Regions from separate parts of the Streptomyces sp. NBC_00376 genome, predicted to be linked through region 1. Evidence: riboswitches for the same ligand, from Rfam matches in the RefSeq annotation. Region 1 holds a riboswitch; the other holds the start of a gene.

Region 1 (4,745 bases):
TGCTGCTGGCCCGGACCTACTACCACTCGGCGCGGCTCGGAAAGGCCGAGACGGAGCTGCGGGCGGTGCTGGAGCTCGACCCGGTGGAGCACTACGCGCGGCTGATGCTGGGCCGCACCCTTGAGCGGCAGGGGCGGGGCGCGGAGGCGGCCGGTCATCTGCGGATGGCCGCGGCGTTCGCCGGTGACTTCGACTCCGGCCCGGGGCGGACGAGCACCGGGGGGTCCGTCGGCTCGTGAGCCGGGCATCGGCGCCACGGCGGCATCCCGGCAAATCGGGATGCCGCCTGCCCGCCCCGCGTGATACTTCACTCCCTCATGACCCACATCGTCACTCCGCGCCTCCTGCTCCGCCTGATGAACGGCTCCGACGCCCTGCGGGTGCTCTCGGGCACGCCGGGCGAAGGGGACCGCTGGGCACCCGGCTACCCGTCCCCCGGCGAGATGGCCGCGGCCGAGCGCTTCCTCGACACCTGTGCGACGACCGGCGATCCCAGCCCTTTCGGTTCGTACGAGATACGGCGCCGCACCGACGGGCTGGTGATCGGCGGGATGGGATTCCACGGTGCGCCGGACGAGAACGGGGAGGTCACGATCGGCTACGGCCTCGTCCCCTCGGCACGAGGGATGGGTTACGCCTCCGAGGCGCTGCGCGCCCTGCTGCTGTTCGCCCGTGAGCAGGGGGTGAGTCGTGCGCACGGTGACAGCGACCTGGACAACACCGCGTCCCAGCGCGTCATGGAAGCCGTCGGCATGCGCCTGGTGAAGCAGGACGAGCGGCTGAAGTACTACCGGATCGACTGGGGCCCGCGGCCCCAGCGGTGAGCCTGTGCGGGGCGGGACGCCGGAACTCCGCCGGGAGGTCCCGGCGGGATTCCGGTCGTCGGCCCGCGTGGGCGGTGCCGGTCAGCCGGCCGCGGTGGCCGCCCGTCCGGCGCCGCCGTTCGCGGTGGTGACGGCGCCGGTGCCCGGCGCGAGCAGCCGGTCCGTCAGATAGCCGAAGAGAAGCCCGAAGGCCACCCAGAGGGTGGTCTGCACGGCGAGGGTGCTCAGACGGAACTCCCACAGCAGTGCGGCCGGGAAGTCCTTGCCGACCTCGTTGTACGAGGGCAGGAACGCGCAGGCGAGCCCGATCACCAGGACGTACGCGGCGGATGCCGTGATCGTCGCGTTCCAGTTGCCCAGGCGGGGAGCCAGCCGTTTGCCGAGGATGACCGCGGCGACGGCCAGCAGCACACTGAGGGCGACCATCAGGAAGAACAGGGCGGTACGCCGGCCGATGGTGTCGGGGTTGCCGACGGCCGGCGGGTTGGCCGGGTACTTCAGGAACGGGACTACGTACACCGTCAGCAGGGCCGCACCCGCGATCAGTGCGGCCGTGGCCCGCGGGCCGAATCTGCCGATCCGGCCGAGGGCGTAACAGAAGACGAGGGCGGCGATGCCGCCGATCGCGACGCCGAAGACCAGTACACCGGTGGCGAGGCCTGCGGTGGACTGCATGGTTCGGCTGACCAGTTCCTCGCCGCCGTCATGGTGGTGGCTGTGCGATTCCTCCAGGGCGATGGCCGCGTCCACACGCGACTCACCGAGGAAGTAGGCGACCAGCAGGGCGAGCGCGCCCGCGGCGAGGCCGGCCAGCATGCCGCGGACGAGCAGGGCTCTGACAGATATGGAGTTCATGAGGTTTCCCCAGGATCGGACGGTACGTCAGTGGCAGGGGAAACCGAGGAGGTGGCGGCCGTCGTGGACCCACTCGTGGACACCTTCGCCGGAGATGACCGCGGTGGCGCCCTGTTCGGCGCCGACGAAGTACAGCAGCACGAGCATGAGAATGCCGAAGAAGACCGCCCAAGGGGCGATGGCCTTCAGGGAGATGGGAGTGATCGCCGGTACGGCGGTGGCGGGGGCAGCAGTCTGTGCCATGGCAGAACCTCCTGAGGGAACACGCGTCCCGATCGTGGTGCCTGAGACGTAGGTGCTGGGTCTGACTTCCCGCGCGGAGACGGGTTCACAGTGGCGCGACCGTGCCGGATTCTCACCGGACTTCCGTCGCACCTACGTCATGCTCGTCGTGACGATACTCCTTGGGGGCAGCCCCCTGCCATGGTGCCGACGGCGGCCGGACCGTCCTGATGCCATGGTGGACACACCCATGGGGCCAGAGTTCAGGGAGTTGACCGGGTCATGACCGTACAGGTGATGTTGATCTCACCGGCGCTCAACGCCGCGCTGCGGGAGGCCCGTTTCGACGGTGACGCGCCGCTCGACGCGGCCGGGGCCCGCCGGGCGCGGGCCGTCGCCGCGGCGGTGCCCGCCGCCGACCGGTATCTGCGTGGGCCGTCCGAACGGTGCGCCGGGACCGCCGACGCGTTGGGGCTCCGCGCCGAACCCGAACCGGCTGTCCGTGGCTGGGACATGGGCCGGTGGAGCGGTCGGCGGCTGGCAGCGGTGAGCACGGCCGAGCCGGAGGCGGTGTCGGCCTGGCTGACCGATCCGTCGGCGGTTCCCCACGGCGGCGAGTCCCTGCTGGATCTCTGCCTCCGGGCCGAACACTGGCTGGAGACGGTGGGGACGACGGAGTCCGCCGAGGGCACCGGAGGCCACCGTGTGCTGGGCGTCGTCGAACCCGCGGTGGTACGGGCGATGATGGTGGCGGCACTCGCTCTGCCCGTGGAGGCGTTCTGGCGGCTGGACGTCGCCCCGCTGACGCTGACCGCGCTCAGCGGGCGTTCCCGCCGGTGGAACCTGCGGTGCGGACAGCCGTTGTCCCCCGCGCCCGACCCCGCCCTGCAGTAATCCGTTTGCGGAACAGTCGGGTGGAAATGCAGGCTTGCGCGGTGATTGTCGAGCTGGCTCCCTGCTTTCTGGCCTGGGACGATGTGGACCCCGCCCGTCACCCCTTCGACAGCGCGTCGGCGCCACAGGTGGTGCGGTCCCTCGGGCCCGCCGATCGGATGCCCGGCCGCCCCGGCGTTCCCGACGGGACCCCGGCGACGAGTGACTGGAGCCGGAGAAGGGGCAAGCCCTGGGCGGATGCCATGGCGTCCGCCCTCGCCGAGCACTACGGCCGCTGACCCTGGGCTGGCGCTGGGCGCACGACGAAGGCGACTTCGACGGAGGACCCGTCGGGAACTGGTGCTGCCCGAGGCACTCGATCACCTTCCCTCGAACCCCCCTGCGGACAAGGCGACTTGAATCTCCACCACATCGACGGGCCCGATGTCTTCGGCCCGCGCGAGGCCGGACCGCTGCTGGGGCCCGAGGGCCTGGACCGGCTGCATCCGGGGCCCGCCGGGCATCCCGTCGTCGCCGGCCGGTTCCCCGCGGCGCCTACGCGGCCTTGCGCGCGGACTTCCCCGAGCCGGCCCCGTGGTGGGGGTGCCTGGGCGTCGGCGATCTGACGGCCCGCCGGATCTCGGTTCTGCTCCCCCGCCACGGCGGGCTCGACCTGCTGCTCTCGGCCTTCAGCCAGGTCGACGCCCCGGAGGCGCTGATCGTGGTGCAGGCGCCGGTCGGTCCCGCCGAGGCTTCGGCTTCGGCGAAGAAGGAACGCAGTTCCGCGTAGTGCTGATCGGCACGCGCGTCGTCGAGCTGCTGCACCGGGGCGAAGGAGGACGGGACGGCGCGGCTGCTGGTCAGTCACGGCCTCGGCGCCGTCGCGCGGATCGCGGACGGCACCGCGGTACTGCGGAACGGTTCGGCCGTGACGACGGGACCGACGTCCATACTGCTCACCGCACCCCAACCCCCGTAGAGCCGAGCCTTGTTGGAGGCATTCATGCCGCCCTCACCGCCCCGCCGTGCACCGAGTCACCGCTCGCCGCCGCCCTCACCACCGGCCCGCCCCCGGGCGGTTACGCGTCCCGGTACGCCTCCAGCAACCGCAGCCAGACCTCGCTGATCGTCGGGTACGCGGGAACGGCGTGCCAGAGCCGGTCGATGGGGACCTCGCCCGCGACCGCGATCGTCGCCGAGTGCAGCAGCTCGCCGATGCCCGGCCCGACGAAGGTGACGCCGAGCAGGATCTCCCGGTCGAGGTCCACGACCATGCGGGCACGGCCCCGGTATCCGTCCGCGTACAGGCCGGAACCGGCCACCGCGGCGAGGTCGTGATCGACGGCCCGGACCCGGTGGCCGGCCCGCTCGGCCGCGGCGAGGGTGAGGCCGACCGAGGCCGCCTCCGGGTCGGTGAAGACGACCTGGGGGACGGCCGCGTGGTCGGCGGTGGCCGCGTGGGCGCCCCAGTCGGTCCCCAGCAGCGGTGCCCCGGCGGCTCGGGCGGCGATCGCGGCACCCGCGATGCGTGCCTGGTACTTGCCCTGGTGGGTGAGGAGCGCCCGGTGGTTGACGTCGCCGACCGCGTAGAGCCAGGTGGAGCCGTCGACGCGGCAGCTGTCGTCGACGGTGAGCCAGCTGCCGGGCTCCAGGCCCACCGTTTCGAGTCCGAGGTCCTCGGTGCGCGGGGCCCGGCCGGTGGCGAAGAGGATCTCGTCGGCCTCGATGTGATCACCACCGTCCAGTTCCACGGTGACCGGGCCGTCCGGGACCGCTCGCCGTACGGCGGCGACCGAGACCCCGGTACGGATGTCGGCGCCCGCCTCGGTGAGCGCCTGCCCGACCAGCTCGCCGGCGAAGGGCTCCATCTTCGGCAGGAGGCCGCTGCCGCGGATCAGCATCGTCACCCGGGCCCCGAGGGCCTGCCAGACGGTGGCCATCTCCACGCCGACCACGCCGCCGCCGACGATC
Region 2 (4,745 bases), 5.9 Mb from region 1:
CCGGTCAGCCCGGTTGTCCGTACGCCTTCAGCGCCTCCTGCACATCGTCCAGCTGCTCCGGGGAGAGCAGGCTCGGGACGCGTCCGGGGACGGAGCTCGCGGCGAGCCAGAGCCGGCAGAGCCATTCCAGCTGGGCGGTCCGGTCGTACGCCTGGTCCAGGGTGGCTCCGTAGGTGACGGTTCCGTGGTTCTGGAGCAGGCAGCCGGTGCGGTCGCGCAGGGCGGCGAGCATGTTCACGGCCAGTTCCTCGGTGCCGTAGCGCGCGTAGGGGGCGACGCGGACGGGGCCGCCCAGCATGGCGGCGGCGTAGTGGACCGGGGGGACCTCGGGAACCAGCGTGGAGACGGCGGTGGCGTGCACCGCGTGGGTGTGCACGACGGCGGCCGCGTCGGTGTTCCGGTAGACGGCGAGGTGGAGGGGGAGTTCGCTGGTCGGGGAGAGTTCGCCGAGTACGCGGTTGCCCTCCGGATCGACGCCGACGGCGTCCTCGGGACCCAGCCGCTCGTACGGCACTCCGCTCGGCGTGACCAGGATGGTGTCGCCGACCCGTGCCGACACGTTTCCCGAGGTCCCGACGACGAGGCCCTCGGCCGCCGTCCGCCGGGCGGTGGCGACGACGCCGTCCCAGGCCTGTCCGATCGCGTCCCGCTGCTGATCGCTCATGCGCCGATCCTGTCAGTCCCGGGGGCGAACAGGTATGCGATCGGCCACAGCCGTGCCCCGCCGGAAACCATGGCCGCACCCCGTCGGAGGGCCGGGCCACGCCCCGCAGAAAGGCCGGGCCACGCCCCCCGCGACAACAAGCGGAATGCTCCGGCTCCGCTTTGGAACACCACAGCGCCCTGTCCAGTTCATCTTCCGTTCACCCTGGTTGCCTACGGTCCACATGCCAATGACGTCGAACGATTGCCTGGGTAAATGGAACACATCACGCTGCTACTCGCGATTGTGATCGTGACAGCTCTAGTGTTCGATTTCACGAACGGTTTCCATGACACCGCGAACGCGATGGCGACCACCATCTCGACCGGTGCACTCAGACCGAAGACAGCGGTGGCCATGTCCGCCGTTCTCAATCTCGTCGGCGCGTTCCTGTCGGTGGAGGTCGCCAAGACGATCTCCGGCGGGATCATCAACGAGGACGGGCTGCGGACAGAAGTCATCTTCGCGGCACTCGTCGGCGCCATTCTGTGGAACCTGCTGACCTGGCTGGTCGGACTGCCGTCCAGCTCCTCGCACGCCCTGTTCGGCGGTCTGATCGGTGCGGCCGTGATGTCGGCCGGCTGGTCGTCCGTCAACGGCGGCACCGTCGTCACCAAGGTGCTGCTCCCCGCGGTCGCCGCCCCGATCGTCGCCGGTCTGGCCGCGCTGCTGGCCACCAGGCTGACGTACCGGATCGGCGGCAAGGTCCGCAACGACGCCCAGGAGAAGGCCACCGCCAAGGGGTACCGGGCCGGCCAGATCGCCTCGGCCGGACTGGTCTCGCTCGCCCACGGCACCAACGACGCGCAGAAGACCATGGGCATCATCACCCTGGCCCTGGTCACCGGCGGCGTCCTGCACCCGGGCGCCAACCCGCCGGTCTGGGTCATCGTCTGCGCCGGTACGGCCATCGCGCTCGGCACCTACCTGGGCGGCTGGCGCATCATCCGCACCATGGGCAGCGGCCTCACCGACCTCAAGCCGCCGCAGGGCTTCGCCGCCCAGACCAGCGCGGCCACGGTCATCCTGGCCTCCTCGCACCTCGGCTTCTCGCTCTCCACCACCCAGTCCTGCTCCGGCGCCGTGATGGGCGCGGGCCTCGGCCGGCAGGGCGGTGTGGTCCGCTGGTCCACCGCCACCCGGATGTTCGTCGCCTGGGGTCTGACCCTGCCGGCCGCCGGTCTGGTCGGGGCGGGCGCGGAGCTCCTCACCAAGCAGGGCACCTGGGGTGTCGTGGTCGTCGCGGCGCTGCTGGTCGCGGGCTCCGGTGCCATCTGGCTGGTGTCGCGCCGCAAGCCGGTCGGCCACGGCGACGTCGCCCCGTCGGACGGCGACGCCGAGCCCGCGGGCGTCGTCACCCAGGCCATCGCCGCCGTCAGCCCGCCGCCCACCGCGGCCGCGGTCCAGACGCCGGACCTGAACCTCATGACCACCATTCCGGCCCCGGCCGGAACCACCCAGGACCCGGCGCGACCCGCCACCGTCTGAGCCGGCCGTCTAAGGAATCAGCATGAACATCGACTGGGCAGCCCTCGGCTCCGTATTCGGCGTCTCCCTCGTTGTCACCGTCGCGCTGGTGGGCCTCTTCACCCTGGGCATCGTCGGCCTCTCCAAGCAGCCGGAACCGGCGGCGCAGGGCGGCTCCGGCGGCTCGCTGCTGCTGGCCCGCGCCGGCGCGTACGTCTGCTTCGGGCTGTGCGCGGCGGCCGTCGCGTACGGGATCTATCTGATCGTCGCCTGAGCCGCTCCCGCGCACGCTCTCCCGTCGGGCCGGACACCACGTGTGTCCGGCCCGATGTGCGTCTCAGCACACTGCGCCGTCGCAGGTCAACGGCAGGTTGACGGGCGTTCGCAGAGCGTGGTGGACTGCCGGAGCCAATTACGGCGACAGCAGAGGAAGCCGGTGCGAATCCGGCGCGGTCCCGCCACTGTCACCGGGGAGCGGTCCCCCACACCGGAAGTCACGGCTCGCGCGAGCGGGCTGGAAGGCCGGGGGAACCGCGGATCCGGGAGCCAGGAGACTCTCGTCGCCGGTCACGTCGAACCAGGGCGCGGACCCTGAGTGAGGACATATCGCCATGCCCGGCTGCCGTGCGTCCGCTGTCCCGGTGCTCTCGACGAGAGCCCTTTGTACGAAGGTCCGCCGAGGCGCGACGGCCGGCTGAGCCGTGCGAGCCGACCGCATCTTCGCGTACGGCGCCACGGCCGGCCTGATCGGCGACCTGCTGCTCGGTGACCCCCGCAGGGGACACCCGGTCGCCGCCTTCGGGCGGGCCGCGGCGGGCGTCGAGCGCCGTCTGTGGCGCGATCACCGCGGCTGGGGCGCGCTGCACACCCTCGTCTGTGCCGGAGGCGCCGCGGGCGGTGCCGCGCTGCTCACCCGTGCCGTGCGCCGCAGCCCCGCCGCCTCCGTGGCACTGACCGCCGCCGCCACCTGGTCCGTCGTCGGCGGTACGTCCCTGGGCCGCGAGGCGCGGGCCATCGGCTCCGCCCTGGCCGCCGGTGACATCGAGCTGGCCCGGGAGCGGCTGCCGCATCTGTGCGGACGCGACCCGCATTCCCTGGACGGACCGCAGATCGCCCGCGCCGTGGTGGAGTCCGTGGCGGAGAACACCTCGGACGCCGTGGTCGGCGCCCTGGTGTGGGGTGCGCTGGCCGGGGTACCCGGGCTGGCCGGTTTCCGGGCCGCGAACACCCTCGACGCCATGGTCGGGCACCGCTCGCCCCGGCATCTGCGCTACGGCTGGGCCTCGGCCCGCCTCGACGACCTCGCGGGCTGGCCGGGCGCCCGGCTCACGGCCCTGCTCGCCGTGGCAGCCGGGGGGCGCCCGCGTGGCGCGGTCCGCGCCTGGCGGGCCGATGCCGCGAAGCACCCGAGCCCCAACGCGGGCCCGGTGGAGGCCTCGTTCGCGGGTGCGCTCGGCGTACGGCTCGGCGGCACCCTCGCGTACGGCGGCCGGGTCGAGCACCGCCCCGTGCTCAACGGGGAGACGGGCCGGGCGGTGGAGACCGCGGACATCGAGCGGGCGGTGCGGCTGTCGCGCCGGGTGAGTGCGCTGGCGCTCGGCGTGTGCGTGGCGGGACGGCTCGGCGCGGCCCTCGCCGCACGGCGGATCGCGGGGCGCCGGAGCACCGCGACCAACCTTGCGGGACCTCGCATCACAGGACGGAGCAACGCATGAGCGGCGGGCTGCTGGTCGCCGGAACCACCTCCGACGCGGGCAAGAGCGTCGTCACGGCAGGGATCTGCCGCTGGCTCGTGCGCCGGGGCGTGAAGGTGGCGCCCTTCAAGGCGCAGAACATGTCGCTCAACTCGTTCGTCACCCGGGAGGGCGCCGAGATAGGGCGTGCCCAGGCCATGCAGGCCCAGGCCGCCCGCGTCGAGCCGAGCGCGCTGATGAACCCGGTCCTGCTCAAGCCTGGCAGCGACCGCTCCAGCCAGGTCGTCCTGATGGGGAAGCCGGTCGGCGAGATGAGCGCCCGCGGCTACCACGGGGGCAGGCAGGAGGCGCTGCTCTCCACGGTCGTGGAGTGCCTGGAGCAGCTCCGGGGCACGTACGACGCGGTGATCTGCGAGGGGGCGGGCAGTCCGGCCGAGATCAATCTGCGGCGCACGGACATCGTGAACATGGGCATCGCGCGGGCGGCGCGCTTCCCGGTGGTGGTCGTCGGCGACATCGACCGCGGTGGGGTCTTCGCCTCGTTCTTCGGTACGACGGCGCTGCTCGCCGCCGAGGACCAGTCGCTGATCGCCGGCTATCTCGTCAACAAGTTCCGCGGTGACGTGTCGCTGCTGGAGCCGGGCCTGGAGATGCTGCGGGACCTCACGGGCCGGCCGACGTACGGTGTGCTGCCCTTCGCCCACGGTCTCGGCATCGACGAGGAGGACGGGCTGCGGGTCTCGCTGCGCGGCGCCGTGCGCGAGTCGGTCGTCGCGCCGCCGCACGGCGAGGACGTGCTGCGCGTCGCGGTGTGCGCGGTGCCGCTGATGTCGAACTTCACCGATGTGGACGCGCTGGCCGCCGAGCCCGGCGTCGTCGTC

The links. A riboswitch is a leader RNA that binds a small molecule or an ion and turns the genes downstream of it on or off. The one in region 1 is predicted to bind cobalamin.
Region 2: linked by a shared signal. The riboswitch ahead of OG842_RS30190 (cobalamin biosynthesis protein) and the one ahead of OG842_RS03830 (CbtB domain-containing protein) in region 1 are both predicted to bind cobalamin.

The regions. Positions count from the first base shown of each region.
Region 1 is NZ_CP107960.1:814,901-819,645, forward strand. Features, by position in the region: gene OG842_RS03815 (tetratricopeptide repeat protein) at 1-239, shown strand, start outside; gene OG842_RS03820 (GNAT family N-acetyltransferase) at 318-824, shown strand; gene OG842_RS03825 (CbtA family protein) at 906-1,679, opposite strand; gene OG842_RS03830 (CbtB domain-containing protein) at 1,707-1,922, opposite strand; adenosylcobalamin (AdoCbl) riboswitch at 1,926-2,074, opposite strand; gene OG842_RS03835 (histidine phosphatase family protein) at 2,184-2,795, shown strand; gene OG842_RS03840 (hypothetical protein) at 2,837-3,073, shown strand; gene OG842_RS03845 (hypothetical protein) at 3,340-3,564, shown strand; gene OG842_RS03850 (dihydrolipoyl dehydrogenase family protein) at 3,854-4,745, opposite strand, start outside.
Region 2 is NZ_CP107960.1:6,689,332-6,694,076, reverse strand. Features, by position in the region: gene OG842_RS30205 (class II aldolase/adducin family protein) at 5-664, opposite strand; gene OG842_RS30200 (inorganic phosphate transporter) at 920-2,191, shown strand; gene OG842_RS30195 (hypothetical protein) at 2,214-2,444, shown strand; cobalamin riboswitch at 2,598-2,726, shown strand; gene OG842_RS30190 (cobalamin biosynthesis protein) at 2,872-3,885, shown strand; gene OG842_RS30185 (cobyric acid synthase) at 3,882-4,745, shown strand, end outside.